3 regions of the Paeniglutamicibacter sp. ZC-3 genome follow, and region 1 is predicted to be linked to each of the others. Evidence: predicted binding sites of a transcription regulator. Region 1 holds the regulator's gene; each other region holds the start of a gene.
What was found. The regulator LexA, encoded in region 1, represses DNA repair genes until DNA is damaged. The targets are predictions, from matches to a motif close to TCGAACANNTGTTCGA.
Positions count from the first base shown of each region.

Region 1 (5,294 bases):
CGGGGCATAGGCGGTGCCGAAGCGGGTGATGCCCGCCTTGTTTCCCAGGGCGGTGCGCAGCACCTCGCCAATGGTGATGGCGGTGTCTTCGACGGTGTGGTGCACGTCGATGTGGATGTCTCCGGTGGCGCGCACCGTCAGGTCGATCAGCGAATGCTTCGAAAGCGCGGTCAGCATGTGGTCGTAGAACGGGACGCCGGTGCTGATTTCCGAGCGGCCGGTGCCGTCCAGATCAAGTTCGACAAAGACGGAGGACTCGCTGGTGATGCGTTCGAGGCGAGCGCGACGACCCGTGAGTTTTTCGGCAGACATGCACATTCCTTTAGATCAGGCGTTGAGACGAGGATGTGGTGCGGCGGCTGGCTCGTGCGCGACCGGGCATTTCGTGAAATTCGCCCGCCGCGTCCAGCGCCACCCCACCAAGTTTAGCGTGAGTGCGTGTGAGGACCCTGATCGAGCAGTTCCTCGAGACGGACAAGGAATGCGGTGGTTTCGTCCTCGGTGCCCGCGGTGACCCGAAGGTGGCCGGGAATCCCGACATCCCTGATGATCACTCCGGCCTCCAGCAGGCCCTCCCAGATGGCCTTGGTGTCCTTGACTCCCCCGAAGAACACGAAGTTCGAATCGCTGGAGGCAGGGCGCAGCCCCATGCGCGTGAGCTCGTTGACGATCCGGTCCCGCTGGACCTTGATGGCCTCGACGTTGGCCAGCAGGATGTCAGAGTGCTTCAACGCCGCATTCGCGGTCGCCTGGGTGACCGCCGAAAGGTGGTACGGCAGGCGCACCAGGCGGATCGCGTCGGTGACCTCCGGGGCCGCGGCAAGGTAGCCGAGGCGTGCTCCGGCCAAGGCGAAGGCCTTGGACATGGTGCGCGAGACAATGAGCCGCTCGCGATCGGGCAGCAGGGACAACGCCGAAGGCGTCCCGGTGTGGGCAAACTCCGCGTAGGCCTCGTCAACGATCACGATGGCGTTGCTGGCCCGGCCGGCTTCGTAGACGGCTTCGACGACGTCGAGTCCCAACGCGGTACCGGTGGGATTGTTGGGCGAACACAGGATGACAATGTTCGGCGCGGCCTCACGAACCTGTGCCGCCGCATCCTCCGCCGAAAGTCCATAGTCCTCGGAACGGATTCCCGCAACGTAGGTGGTGTCGGTCCCGGCTGCCAGCAGCGGATACATGGAGTAGGTGGGAGGGAAACTCAGGACGGTGCGGCCCGGCCCGCCGAAGGCCTGCAGGATTTGCTGGAGCACTTCGTTGGATCCGTTGGCTGCCCAGATGTTGTCCGCTTCGAGCCCGTGGCCCAGGAACGCGGCAAGACGTTCACGCAATTCGGTGAATTCACGGTCGGGATAACGGTTCAATCCCACGGCGGCCGCGGAGACTTCTTCGACAATGGCGCGATGCACTTCCGCGGGTAGCGGGTGGGTGTTTTCATTGACGTTCAACTGAATCGGTACGTCAATTTGGGGAGCACCGTAGGGTTCGAGACCTTGAAGATTTTCTCGCAGGGGCAGATTTGCCAGGCGATTTAGCCGTTCATTCACGGGCCAAGTCTACGGCGGTGGCAGGTGGGGCCAAGAATCTTCGCCGGCGCAGAGGGTAATAATCGGTTCGCAATGCCTTGTATCGGCGCCCATGGGAGCGCCGGTGCGGGGGCTAGCTTCCGGTGGGAACGAAGAGTTCGGCACCGGGGTGCAGCACCGAGCTGTTGAGGTTGTTGAGGTCGCCGATCTGTTGAACCGCATCGCGGGGCTCGAGCTGCGGAGCGAACTCGCGGGCAATCCCCCACAGCGTGTCCCCTTCGATGACGGTGACGCTGACCGCGTCAACGCCCAGGGGCACTTCCGCCGATGCGTTGGCCGGGGAAAGGAACAGGCCCAGGAGCATCAGTGCTGCGGCACTCACCACGAAGATGGGAAGCCCGATCAACACGAACTTTCCGCGACGGGTGAGCCGCAGGGGTGCCAGCGTTGGCTGGGATTCGGGCAGATAGTCGTTGGATGTTACAAGGTGGAGCGGGGCCGAGAAAGCAGTGTTTGCCACGTCTTTGCCTTTCCTCTGAATTCACGTGGTCGGCCGGGACCCTCGGGCGCCGAGTCGAACACGTGACGATTATTCGAACGCATCTTTCGAACATGTGTTCGTAGTGCGTATCTTATTTCTAGCACTTTTCGACGACACGTGTCCAGATCTGTTCGAACAAATCTTTGAAAGCAGTGACTTTGTCTACTAGGATGTCGGTTGTGAAGCGATGTATTTACTACATCAACCCACACCGACAATTTGCGGCACGCGCGGGCAACCGGCGACGATCGGGATGAGGCATTGACAATGACGACCGAACAACGAACCCCTCGACGCGACGCGAAGAGCCTGACCATTCGCCAGAAGAAGGTCCTGGAGACCATCCAGCGCTCCGTGAGCAGCAACGGCTACCCGCCGTCGATGCGTGAAATCGGGGACGCCGTGGGACTTGCCAGCCTCTCGAGCGTGACCCACCAGCTCAGCCAGCTCGAGAAACTTGGCTACATCAGGCGCGATCCGCGCCGCCCGCGCGCCATGGAGATCCTGCTGCCGTTGCAGCTCAAGAGCGAGGCCAAGCTCGAGGTGGTAGAGGGCCAGTCGGATCTCAGGGCAGCCAACGGCATGAACGTCTCGGAACTGACAACCTCCGCGGACACCGCCATGGTCCCCCTGGTGGGGCGCATTGCCGCCGGCGGACCGATCCTGGCCGACCAGGCGATCGAGGACGTTTTCGCCTTGCCGCGCCAGCTGGTGGGGCATGGCGAGCTCTTCATGCTCAAGGTCAGCGGCGACTCCATGATCGATGCCGCCATCTGCGACGGCGACTGGGTTGTCGTGAGACGCCAGCCGACGGCGAACAACGGCGACATCGTCGCCGCTTTGCTCGAGGACGAAGCCACGGTGAAGACCTTCCGCCAGCGCGATGGCCACACCTGGCTTTTGCCGCAGAACTCCCGATACGAACCGATCCTTGGTGACGCCGCAACCGTCATGGGCAAGGTCGTATCGGTCATGCGCTCCGTCTAGGTCCGCAGCCACTACTCATCCCGCAACACAGCGAGGGCCGATCATCGGATCGGCCCTCGCTGTTGTTTGCGCACCCTGCACATCTCCCGCGACCGGGATGCCGTCAAGGCAACGTACTCAGCCCTCGCTGAGCCTTTCGAGCGCGGAAATAACGGTGGCCTTGTTCGGTGTTGCCCACAGCGGTGGCAGGGATGCCCGCAGGAACGTTCCGTAGCGTTCGGTGGCCAGGCGCGAGTCGAGCACCGCGACCACGCCCTTGTCGTTGACCGAGCGGATCAGGCGGCCCGCACCCTGTGCCAGACGCACCGCCGCATGGCTTGCGGCCACGGCCATGAAACCGTTTCCGCCGTGCTTGGCGACATCGCGGCTGCGTGCCGAGGAGAGCGGATCATCCGGACGCGGGAACGGGATCTTGTCGATGATGACCAAGCGGCAGGCGTTGCCCGGCACATCGACGCCCTGCCACAGCGTCATCGTCCCAAAGAGGCAGGTATCGGGCTCCGCCGAGAACTGGTCGACCAGCGCCTTCATGCTGGACTCGCCCTGGCACAGGATGGGGATGTCCAGGCGTGCGCGCAGGATCTCCGCAGCGTCCTCGGCCGCGCGGCGGGAGGTAAACAGCGCCAGCGCCCCGCCGTTGGAGGCCTTGATGAGATCCTCGATCTCTGCCAGCGTCTCCTGGGACATTTGGCGCCCGGGCTTGGGCAGGTGCTTGGCAACGTAGAGGATGCCCTGCTTGGGATAGTCGAAGGGACTGCCGACGTCGACGCCGTTCCAGGTCGGCGCCCCGTCCCCCACGAGGCCCAGGGATCCTGCCACGGGCTCGAAGGCTGCACCGATGGCCAGGGTTGCGCTCGTGAGGATGACGGTGCGGCCGTCGAAGAGCCCTTCCCTGAGCTTTCCCGCCACCGAGAGCGGTGCAACCATCAAAGTCGGCTGGCTTGACTCGTCCGGTTGGACATAGCCCTCCCCGGGGCTGAAGTGGCCGGGCCGAGAGGCCCAGATCACCTCGCGCTCCTCGGTCATTTCAAGCATCTTGGTGCATTGCTCCACCAGGTACATGACCTGGGAACGGGCCATCTGGCGTCCCCCGTCCGCAGGGGCGTTGGCCTCGGGCTTGGAGTCGGAGAGCACCACGCGTGCGGCTTCGGCGATCTGGTTGATCGCGGCTTCCTGGTCCTCGTTCAGGCCGCGGGCCATGAGCCCGGTGGGCACTCCCTCCAGCGCACGCTGCAGGGCCTTGGCGCCCTGGTTCAGCGCGTCCACGCTCACCGAGCAGTGCTTGCGGGCAGCCGAAGCGGCGGTCTGGACCATGTTGACCGACAGCGGCCGCGTCACCGAGCTGGTCACGCGGTCCTGCAGTTCGTGGGCCTCGTCAATGATGACGGTGTCGAAGTCCGGCAGCACGGCCAGGCCCTCGAAGGCCGAGACGGCCAGCATGGCGTGGTTGGTGATCACCACGTCGGCGTCGGCCGCTCGGGCGCGTGCCAGTTCGCTGAAACATTCGGCGGCCATGGGGCACTTTTGCGCGCCCAGGCAGTCCATCGCGCTGACCGAAACCTGGCGCCAGGCCTTGTCGCTGACCCCCGGGGTCAGGTCGTCGCGGTCACCGCTGTCGGTTCGTTCGGCCCACTGCCGCAGGCGCACCACTTCCTGGCCCAGGGCAGAGCCGGGGCCCTCGGAGGAACCACCGAGAACGGGGGTGCCGGATTCCATGGAAAACAGGGCGCCCTCGTCGTCGTCCGGGTATCCGCCGCTGAGCTTGTACTGGCACACGTAGTTGGAGCGGCCCTTGACCAGGGCCACTTCCATCTCGCGTGGCAGCTTGTCCTTCAGGGACGTCAACAGGCGCGGCACATCGCGCCCGACGATCTGTGCCTGCAGCGCGAGGGTTGCGGTGGAAATCACCACAGGTTTTTCGGATCCCAGCGCGTGCGCCAGCGCCGGAACCAGATAGGCCATGGACTTGCCGGTTCCGGTTCCTGCCTGCACCAGCAGGTGTTCACCGGTTTCCATGGCGCGCACGACCTGGCGTGTCATCTCGTGCTGGCCCGGACGGCTTTGCCCGCCCATGCTGGACACTGCTTCGTCCAACAGGGCGATGACCTCTGATTCCTCAGCCATGAATACTAAATTGCTCCACTTCTGCGGCCATGCTTTCGCGGACCTTGACCATCATGCGGGTTCCCGTTTCGGTGTGTTCGACGGCCAGGATCTCGGCCTCGGCGCCGTGGAGCTTG
Region 1 is NZ_JAOYTG010000010.1:54,964-60,257, forward strand. It holds gene hisB (imidazoleglycerol-phosphate dehydratase HisB) at 1-312, opposite strand, end outside; gene OIU93_RS11915 (histidinol-phosphate transaminase) at 426-1,547, opposite strand; gene OIU93_RS11920 (LysM peptidoglycan-binding domain-containing protein) at 1,660-2,046, opposite strand; gene lexA (transcriptional repressor LexA) at 2,335-3,054, shown strand; gene OIU93_RS11930 (ATP-dependent DNA helicase) at 3,172-5,178, opposite strand; gene hflX (GTPase HflX) at 5,171-5,294, opposite strand, start outside.

Region 2 (5,294 bases), on a different contig from region 1:
ACTCCTCCCGCGCCCACGAGCTGGAGCGCGGCATCAAGATCACCACTGCAGGGGCTCCGCCCTCGCCGGCGATCATCCGCAAGCTGCAGATGCTCGGCATCGAGGTCGTTCACGTCTACGGCCTCACCGAGGTCTACGGGCCCTACACGATCTGTGAGTACCAGGACGCCTGGGACGGGTTGGACGACGAGGCCAAGGCGCAGAAAGTCGCCAGACAGGGAGTGGGCATGGTCCAGGCCGAATCGGCGCGCATCGTTGATGCTGACATGAAGGATGTGCCGGCCGACGGGGAGACGATGGGCGAAATCGTGCTGCGCGGCAACAACGTCATGATTGGCTACTTCCGGGACGAGGAAGCCACCGCCGCGGCGTTTTCCGGCGGCTGGTTCCACACGGGGGACCTAGGCGTCATGCACCCCGACGGGTACATCCAGCTCAAGGACCGCGCCAAGGACATCATCATTTCCGGCGGGGAAAACATCTCGACCATCGAGGTCGAGCAGGCATTCGCAAACCATCCGGAGGTCCTTGACGTCGCGGTGATCGGCGTGCCGGACGAAAAATGGGGCGAAACGCCGGTTGCCTTTGTCCTCCGGGCCAGCGGATCGCAGGTCGACGCGGCGACGCTCCAGGCCCACGCCCGCACACAATTGGCCGGTTTCAAGGTTCCCAAGACCATCCACTTCCCGCAGGATTTGCCGCGCACATCCACCGGAAAGGTGCAAAAGAACGTGTTGCGGCAAAACGCCTAGCGCGTCCGCACGCAGGTGCGTTCAACGGTTGGTCCTCCCGAAAAAACAACACCGGGAGGGCCAATTCTCTTCAATCCCTCCTGTAACACCCGTGACATTGGCAACTCCAGACACATAGTGTGTACCCAAGCGAGCACTTATCCACGGGGATTGATGTCTCAGGGTCAATTCCTTTGTTCAAGGAGTAATCACCATGAGTCCCCAACCCCTCCTCTCCCTACGGATTGCAGCCGCGACATTCGGTGCGTCAATGGCGGTGGGGGCGCTGGCCCCCGCGGCGGTGGCAGCACCGGTCCCCACGGGCGCAGCTCCACTGCAACTCACTGTCGCGAAGAAGCCACTCGCCCCGCGTGCGCAAACCACCACGGTCATTCGAACCACCGCGAACTTGAACCTGCGTCAGAATGCCGGTGCCCATTACGAGTCCTTGGCTGTTCTTGCCAAGGGCACTGCGGTTACCCGGACGGGCAAGGCCAGCGGTGTTTGGTGGGAGGTCAAGGCCGGTTCGCGAACCGGTTGGGTGAGCTCCAATTACTTGACGAAGAGCGCCGGCAAGGCGCCGGCTCCCACGTCGTCTGCGACGCATCGGACGAGTGCAAATTTGAACCTGCGGCAGGATCCGGGCACGCATTCCAGGTCGTTGACCGTTCTTGCCAAGGGCACTGCGGTTACCCGGACGGGCAAGGCCAGCGGTGTTTGGTGGGAGGTCAAGGCCGGTTCGCGGACCGGTTGGGTGAGTTCCAATTACTTGACGAAGAGCGCCGGCAAGACGCCGGCTCCCACGTCGTCTGCGACGCATCGGACGAATGCGAATTTGAACCTGCGGCAGGATCCGGGCACGCATTCCAGGTCTTTGACCGTTCTTGCCAAGGGCACTGCGGTTACCCGGACGGGCAAGGCCAGCGGTGTTTGGTGGGAGGTCAAGGCCGGTTCGCGGACCGGTTGGGTGAGTTCCAATTACTTGGAGAAGAGCACGGGCCGGGCACCCGGCCCCGCTCCGGTCGCCGGCGCCAATCGCTGGGTGGACGGCACCCAGCCGATGTATGCCCAGGCCTCGCTATCCTCCAAGCGCCTCGCGGTGCAAACCGGCGGGACAAAGGTCCGGCTGATCAAGAGTTCCGGCAACTGGTCTTTCATTGAAACGCCGACCGGTCAGGGCTGGCTCCCCAATTCATCCTTGGCCAGCAGCGAACCGGGCAACAATTCCACCTCGTACCGGTGGACCGCCTATGCAGCCAACGTCCGCACGGGCCCCTCAACCGCTTTCAGCACCTTGGGCGTCATCCCGGCAAACCAAAAAATGACCTACCTGAAAACTTCCGGTGGCTGGTCGCAGGTCAAGACCTCCAAGGGAACGGGCTGGATCAAGAACACGCTGCTGACCAGCGTCCAGTACCAAGCCCCGAAGGAGCTGCAGCCGATGACCCGGGCCATGATCCGGGAAGTCCAGGACCTCTTCGGGGCCGGGATCAGCAGCGTCGGCGGTTCGCGCGCCGGCTCCGTCGGGCACAGCTCGGGACTGGCCGCGGACTTCATGATCAAGGATTATTCCTCGGCTGCAGGCATCAAGGCCGGCGACCGGATGGCCCAGTACCTGGTGGAAAACCACGAGCGGATGGGGATCAGCTACCTGATCTGGCAGGACAAACTGTGGCTGGCCGAGGACGGCCAGTGGGGACCGTATTCAACCAGTGGCTGGGGCAAGCACCTGGCATCCTCCCGCGGATGGAACGACACCACGCGGCACATGGACCACATCCACGCTGAGATCTCTGCCTCCCGGGCCAACAAGTAGTTCGTCGGAGCTCTGGTTGGCCTCGGGGCAGGGGACAAGGCCTGCTTCACGGGCGATGAAATCCCTGCTCGGCACCGGTGTGCAGGCCATCGACGAAGAACTGGGCCGCTGAACGCCGTGCAAATCGGGTTCGCCTATGCGTTGATCGGTGGAATGCTTGGCGTATTCAGCCCCTGTAATGCATTGTTGCTGCCGGCGTTCTTCGCCAACATCGCGACCTCGCGTGCCACGCTCCTGAGCCTTGGTTCCGTGTTCCGGGCGGCCTGCTTGCCACCCTGGTCCCTCTCGGACTGGGTATGGGATGGCTGGGCGGAACCTTAATCATCGACCGCGGCGTCTTGCTCGGCGGAGCCGAGTGGGCTTATTGCCCCGGGGCTGTTCACGGCCTTTGGCGGAGGGATAGATCTTTCCCGTCTGCTTCCGGGCCGGCCCCGGCCCGCGGCGGAACGCTGTTGGGGCTTTACGGCGTGGGCATGGTGCTGCCGATCATGTTCATTGCCCTACTGGTCCGCAAACTCGGCCACCGTTCCGTTTCATGGATGCGAGGGCGGCGATTCCGTGTGGGCAGGTTGCGCCTGCACGCGACCTCGTTGACGATGGGCGCGGTCACCGTGCTCGTTGGCTGGATCCTCATCTTCACCAATGGCATGGCCGCCGTACCCGAGCTGCTCCCCTCGAACTGGAACGCCGCATTTGAAAATCTGGGAAGGCAAGTTGACGCAGCCGTTCCGTCGTGGGCCTGGACGGCACTGGTCGGCGCATGTTGCTGATCTGGTGCCTTCGTGCCGCCGTCCGCAGGACCAGCCGAACGGGTGGCGCCGACGCCTCGAGAGACCCCTCAGCAGGCAGGTCCGACCACGATGGAGGCATCGTGGAAATCCGCTAGCGATGCCCTCCGCGAGCATTTCCGCTGATAAGCTGAAGTATCGAATCTATGTTCTAGGAAGGGCGGGGTCTATGTTCGGAATGGACCAGCCGCAGCCGCCGGCCCCGCAGCCGGAATCCCAGGGGCCCGTTGGAGCCGTCGAGGCCATGGGGTTTCCCTCGCCGGCCAGGGACTACTACAGCGGCGGAATCGACCTGAACCGCCTGTTGATTCGGGATAGGACGTCGACATTCCTGATGCGGGTCTCCGGGAATGCCATGGCCTCTTCCGGAATCAGCCACGGAGACGAGGTCATCGTGGACCGGGCCGTGGCCCCACGCGACGGATCGGTGGTCATCGCCGTCCAGGACGGCGAGCTGGTCATCCGCCGCCTCGTGTCCAGCCGCGGCACCACGGTCTTATGTAGCGACGAGCAGCCGCAGGAGCGGGCCGAGGCCGTGACCGAGGAAACCACCATTTGGGGCGTGGTCACCAGATGCCTGCACCATGTTTGAGTCGTCGGCGACCGAACCGAGATGGGCGCTCGCCACGTCACCTGGAGCGCATCGACGTGCGTAGCCACACCGCTGCCAAAGGCACTGTGCCGGGTGAGCGGCTTTGGCCCCGGAGCGCACCTTGGGCAGGGGAGGCCCGATGACCGACCGGATCGCGCTCGTGGACGTCAACAATTTCTATGTTTCCTGCGAGCGGGCCTTCGACCCCAAACTCATCGGCCGACCGGTTGTGGTGCTTTCAAACAACGACGGCTGCGTTGTCGCGCGCTCGCAGGAGGCCAAGGACCTGGGCATCACCACGGGCGCACCGTTCTTCCAGGTCAAACAGTTCATCCAAAGCCATGGCATGATCGTGCGCTCGAGCAACTACGAACTGTATGGGGACATGAGCGCCCGCGTCATGGAAGTCCTCTCGCGGTTTGGCACCTGGCAAGAGGTCTACTCCATCGATGAATCCTTCCTCGGCATCCAAGGCAATCCCGACCAGCTTGGTGAGCTTGCCACGCGAATCCGGACGGCCGTGGGACGAGGGGTAGGGGTTCCTGTCTGCGTGGGAGTGGCCCCGACCAAGACCCTGGCGAAGTTCGCCAACCACGTGGCCAAGCACAATGCGCATCTGGGCGGTGTGTGTTCCATGGACTCCATGGATCCGGACCTCATCGAGAACATCCAGTCCCGCGTCCCCGTCACCGACCTATGGGGAGTCGGAGCCCGCACCGGTACCAAGCTTGCCGGGATGGGCATCGCCAGCATCGCCGACCTCAAGGCAGCGGATGTCACCGAGATCCGCAAGAAGTTCTCCGTGGTCCTCCAACGCACGGTCCTGGAACTCAACGGAACCCCGTGCATTCCCCACAACGAAGAACGCGCCGACAAGCAGCAGATCATGTACTCGCGGTCCTTCTCCAGCCCGGTGAGCACCATCGAGGACATGGTCGAGGTCATGTCGATCTATGCCCAGCGGGGTGCGGCCCGGCTGATGTCTGATGGGCTTTGGGCCACGCTACTCACCGTCACCGCAGGCACCAGCCGCTTTGCCGGAGGGGAAGCCTCGTTTCCGTCGGTGACGCTCAAGCTTCCCTCACCGACCCAGGACCCAATCCTGCTGACCCGCCTGGCCGTCGGAGCCATGCGCGAAATCATGCGGCCCGGCGCCGCATACGTGCGCGGAGGGGTCGTGCTTTCCGGGCTGCAGCCCGACCCCGGACAGGCCGCCTTCGGAATCTTTGAACAGGACATTTCGACAAAGCATGTCGGCGACGTACTGGGTGCCGTCAAGGCCAGATTCGGGAACAAATCCATCGGACTCGGTTCCGGGGGACTGGCAGTGGAACCGGGCTGGTCGATGAAGCGGGAGTTCTCCTCGC
Region 2 is NZ_JAOYTG010000007.1:171,006-176,299, forward strand. It holds gene OIU93_RS10035 (long-chain-fatty-acid--CoA ligase) at 1-752, shown strand, start outside; gene OIU93_RS10040 (SH3 domain-containing protein) at 1,003-2,547, shown strand; gene OIU93_RS10045 (hypothetical protein) at 3,021-3,317, shown strand; gene OIU93_RS10050 (LexA family protein) at 3,505-3,927, shown strand; gene OIU93_RS10055 (Y-family DNA polymerase) at 4,067-5,294, shown strand, end outside.
Region 2: the regulator LexA is predicted to act here: its motif matches at 3,474-3,489, upstream of OIU93_RS10050 (LexA family protein).

Region 3 (5,294 bases), on a different contig from region 1:
CAGCACGCGCAGGGCCATCCCATCGGCGGCACCGCGAAACGACTCGAAGCCGGCCCCTGCCGCCGGCGGATAGAGGTGCGGGGCATTGAACGGGAGCACGTCGGTGCCGCGGTAGGGGCGGGTACCGAGCAGTTCGAGCCGCGGATCGGCGCCGAGAGCGCGCAGGGACGCGGCGCACAGTTCCCTGATTTCCTGGGCGCGGCGCTCGGGGGCCTGGGCTGCACTCATGGCGCGCCGGGCTGCCCTAGGCCCCGACGGGAACGAGTGCGTAGGACTCGTCGAGTTCGGTGGCCATGGCACGCTGGTAGTACTCGGACACGATGAAGCGCTCGGCCTCGTCGCATTTGTTGACGAAGGAGAGCCTGAAGGCCAGTGCCGGATCGCGGAAGATGGAAACGTTCTGGGCCCAGGTGATCACCGTGCGTGGTGACATCAAGGTGGAGATGTCCCCGGCGGCGAAGCCGTCGCGGGTGAGGTGCGCAACGTCCACCATGGACCGAACCAGCTCCAGTCCGGCAGGGGTTCGGGCTAGCTCGGGAACACGGGAGGCAACGATCCGGACCTCTTCGTCCACCGGAAGGTAGTCGAGGGCGGCAACGATGTTCCACCGGTCCAGCTGGGCGTGGTTCAGCCGCTGCACCCCGTGGTAGAGGCCGTTGAGGTTTCCGAGTCCAACGGTGTTCGCCGTGGCAAAGAGCCGAAAGTGCGGGTGGGGGCGGATCACGCGGTTCTGGTCGGGTAGCGTGAATCCGCCGTCGCGTTCCAGCAGCCGCTGGATCACGAACATGACATCGGGCCGCCCCGCATCGTATTCGTCGAAGACCAGGGCCATGGGCTGGACCATGGCCCAGGGAACCACGCCTTCCTGGAACTTGGTGGCCGGCTGGCCGTCCTGGATCACCACGGTGTCCTTGCCGACCAGGTCGAGCCGGCTGATGTGCCCATCGAGGTTCACCCTCATGAGGGGCCAATTCAACCGCGCCGCAACCTGCTCGATGTGCGTGGATTTTCCCGTGCCGTGCAATCCCTGGATCATGACCCGGCTGTTGTGGGTGAATCCGGCGAGGACGGCCAAGGTGACATCCGGGTTGAACCTGTAGGCGGGGTCGAGGGCCGGGACGTGGTCCGAGGTTTCGGTGAACTTGGGGACCCGCAGGTCGCTGTCGATGCCGAAGGTCTCGCGGACGGAGACCAATTCCTGCTGCGCCAGGGGGGTGGCTTCCGGGTTCATTTCCCTCACCATCCCGCCGCGAGGGGTTCGGACTCCGGGGAACCCAGGTCCGCGTGGTCTTCGATGCGCGAGATGCTCTCGGCCGCTCGGCGAAGTGCGGGCAGCAACTTGAGCAGGTCCTCCGAGCTCTTGCGCATCATGGGCGCCTGCACCGCGATGCAGAGGTTCGAGCGCCCGGCCGGGTTGGGAACCAGCACCGCCAGGCAAACCAGACCGTCCAGGTATTCCTGGCGGTCCTCGGCGTATCCGTCGATCCGGATCCGGGCCAGCTCGGCCTCGATTTCCGCCTTGTCGGTGAGCGTGTGGACCGTGAAGCGTTGCAGGGGTCCCGTGGCCAGGACGCGTTCGCGCTGGGTGGGGCCGAACTGGGCAAGGATCAGCTTTCCGCTGGCCGAGCAATGCACCGGCACCCGGGATCCTGGGCCCAGGTGCACGCGCAAGGGCTCGTTGGTTTCTACGCGGTCGAGGTAGATGACCTCGTTTCCGGACAGGGCGGTGATGTTGCAGCTCTCGCCGATTTCATCGACCAGGCCCCGCAGGATGGCGTGCCGCGTGCCGTGCCGGGTGTCATTGAGCAGCACGTCCTCGGCCATGCGGCGCATGCGCGATCCGGTGCCGTAATGCCTGCCGTCGGACTGCCGGGTAAGCAGGTTGGCGCCTTCGAGTTGTTGCAGCATGCGGTGCAGAGTGGGCTTCGGAAGTCCCGTTTGGTCCACCAAGGACTGCAAGGTGAAGAGCTGGTCGCGTGTGGTGATCAACTCCAGCAGCGCGAACAGGCGCAGGGCCGGTGTTTCCCCCTGGACAGCGCCCGCGGGCCCGAGATCCGGTTCCGTGAGATTTTCCATGATCGATCCAATCTGCCGATGAGCGAAGTTTCAATAAATCGTATCAGGACGAAGAATAAATGGAATAGGGACTTGACTGATGTGACGTGAGTCGCATAGCTTTGTCATCAATCCCGTTTTTGGGAGCAGTTCGAATCATTTTTTGAGACTTTTCGCGATTGCGAGGTCTTGATCCCCGAAGGAGACTTGTAATGACTGAAAAGGCCACATCCCGCGAGGTCGTCAAGGGCGCGCAGAAGATGACGTCGTCGGAAGCCTTCGTTGAGACGCTGGTGTCCAACGACGTCACCGACATCTTCGGCATCATGGGCTCCGCCTTCATGGACGCCATGGATATCTTCGCCCCGGCAGGCATCCGCTTGGTGCCCGTCGTGCACGAACAGGGCGCCGCCCACATGGCCGACGGCTACGCACGCGCTTCCGGCCGCCACGGCGTGGTCATCGGGCAGAACGGCCCGGGCATCTCCAACTGCGTCACCGGCATCGCCGCCGCCTACTGGGCACACAGCCCGGTCGTCATCATCACCCCGGAAGCCGGAACCAACACCATCGGCCTGGGCGGCTTCCAGGAGGCCAACCAGCTCCCGATGTTCCAGGAATTCACCAAGTACCAGGGCCACGTGACGCACCCGAACCGCATGGCCGAATTCACCGCCCGCTGCTTCGACCGCGCGATGAGCGAAAACGGTCCGACGCAGCTGAACATCCCGCGCGACTACTTCTACGGCGAATCCATCACCGAGATCCCCGCCCCGCGCCGCGTTGACCGCGGTGCAGGTGGCACCAAGTCCCTCGACGAGGCCATCGAGTTGCTCAAGACCGCCAAGAACCCTGTCATCGTTTCCGGCGGCGGCGTGGTCATGGCAGACGGTGTCGAGGAAGCCAAGGCCCTGGCCGAGCGGCTCGGTGCACCGGTGGTCAACAGCTACCAGCACAATGACTCCTTCCCGGCCAGCCATCCGCTGTGGGCCGGCCCGCTGGGTTACCAGGGATCCAAGGCCGGCATGAAGCTGATTTCCCAGGCGGACGTCGTGATCGCGCTGGGCACCCGGCTCGGCCCGTTCGGCACCCTGCCGCAGTACGGCCAGGCCTACTGGCCCACCGAGGCCAAGATCATCCAGATCGATGCGGACCACACCAAGCTCGGTCTGGTGAAGAAGATCGCAGTGGGAATCACCGGAGATGCCAAGGCGGTTGCCATTGAGCTCTCCAAGCGCCTCGAGGGCATCGAACTGGCATCGGATGCGAACAAGGCCGAACGCGCAGCGAACATCAAGGCCGAAAAGGAAGCCTGGGAGCAGGAGCTTTCCGAGTGGACCCACGAGCAGGACGAGTACTCGCTCGACGTGATCGCCGAGGCCAAGGGCGAGGAGGGCAACTGGCTGCACCCGCGCCAGGTGCTGCGCGAACTGGAAAAGGCCATGCCGGAAGACGTCATGATCTCCACCGACATCGGAAACATCAACTCCGTGGCGCACAGCTACCTGCGCTTCGAGAAGCCGCGCAGCTTCTTCGCACCCATGTCCTTCGGCAACTGCGGCTACGCACTGCCGACCATGATCGGTGCCAAGGCCGCGGCCCCGCACCGCCCGGCCATCGCCTACGCTGGTGACGGCGCCTGGGCCATGAGCATGGGCGAGGTCCTCACCGCGGTCCGCCATGATCTCCCGGTCACCGCGATCGTCTTCCGCAATCGCCAGTGGGGCGCGGAGAAGAAGAACCAGGTCGAGTTCTACAACCGCCGCTTCATCGCCGGCGAGCTGGACAACGGCGAATCCTTCGCCGAGATGGCCCGCAGCATGGGCGCCGAGGGCATCGTCGTGGACAAGCTGGAAAATGTCGGGTCGGCACTCAAGGAAGCCCTGAACAACCAGATGGTCGACGGCAAGACCACCGTTATCGAGATCATGTGCACCCGCGAACTGGGCGACCCGTTCCGCCGCGACGCGCTCTCCACCCCGGTGCGCCACCTGGAGAAGTACAAGGACTACGTCTAAACCGCAGTTCCATCCGCACGACCCCCGTGGCCGGGGGAAGTGCGCCGGGGGGTGGGCACACCCTCCGGCGCACTTCCGGCCACCCCCAGACATTGAACCCAGACATTGAACATCGGCAATTCGGCCGGGCACCGCCCGCGGACAGCGACGTCCGCCGACGGTGAGTGGCCAGCAAGAGAGTGGAGCGTGAAATGAGCACAACGAGTCCGGAACACGTGGTCGTCATCGGTGCGGGCATGGTCGGCCTGTCCACCGCCTGGTACCTGCAGGAACGCGGCGTCAAGGTCACCATCCTGGACCGGGACGGCGTGGCCGCGGGTTCCTCCTGGGGCAACGCCGGGTGGCTCACCCCGGCACTGACCCTGCCGCTGAGCGAACCCTCGGTGCTCACCTACGGTCTGAAGACCATGTTCGACCCGGCCTCCCCGCTCTACATCCCGCTCTCCGCCAAGCCTTCGCTGATCCGCTTCCTGCTGGGCTTTGCCCGGCATTGCACCCCGGGCAAGTGGCGCGAGGCCATGGCCGTCTTCAGCGAGATCGGCGCCACCGGGCTGGATGCCTTCGACGAGATCTCGGAGGGAAGCGCCGTCAGCAGGATCGGGCAGGCGGGCTCCGTCAACGGGTCCGGCACCCGCGGCAACGACGGGGGCACCGCGACGCTGGGGACCGGCGTGGTGGAACCCACCCGCCCGGCCGAGCCCTTCCTGACCGGATTCAAGAACCTCAAGGACCGCGACGGGCTGCTCCACGAATTCGAGGGCATCCGCGCCGCCGGCGGCGAGGTCGAATTCGACCTGATGAGTGCGGCGGAAATCCGTGACATCGAACCCACCCTGGGGGACGGTGTCCAGGCGGGTGTCGCGATCCACCACCAGCGCTTCATCAACCCGCCCAAGTTCATGGACTCGCTGGCCGATTCGGTCGTTGCCCGCGGCGGGGAGATCGTCACGGACTTCGAGGTCGCCGACGTGATTGAACACGCCCACGGCGTTGAGGTCGTCGACGCGCACGGGCGCACCCAGGGCGCCGACGCCGTGGTCATCGCCACCGGCGCCTGGCTGGGCAAGCTCGCGCGGAAGTTCGGCGTCAAGCGCGTGGTCCAGGCCGGGCGCGGCTACTCCTTCACCGTGGTCCCCGAGGTCATGCCGACGCACCCGATCTACTTCCCCGCCCAGCGTGTGGCCTGCACCCCGCTGGGGGACAGGTTCCGGGTGGCCGGGA
Region 3 is NZ_JAOYTG010000007.1:139,576-144,869, forward strand. It holds gene OIU93_RS09920 (cobalt chelatase) at 1-228, opposite strand, end outside; gene OIU93_RS09925 (AAA family ATPase) at 245-1,231, opposite strand; gene OIU93_RS09930 (IclR family transcriptional regulator) at 1,237-2,076, opposite strand; gene xsc (sulfoacetaldehyde acetyltransferase) at 2,268-4,073, shown strand; gene OIU93_RS09940 (FAD-binding oxidoreductase) at 4,265-5,294, shown strand, end outside.
Region 3: the regulator LexA is predicted to act here: its motif matches at 2,207-2,222, upstream of xsc (sulfoacetaldehyde acetyltransferase).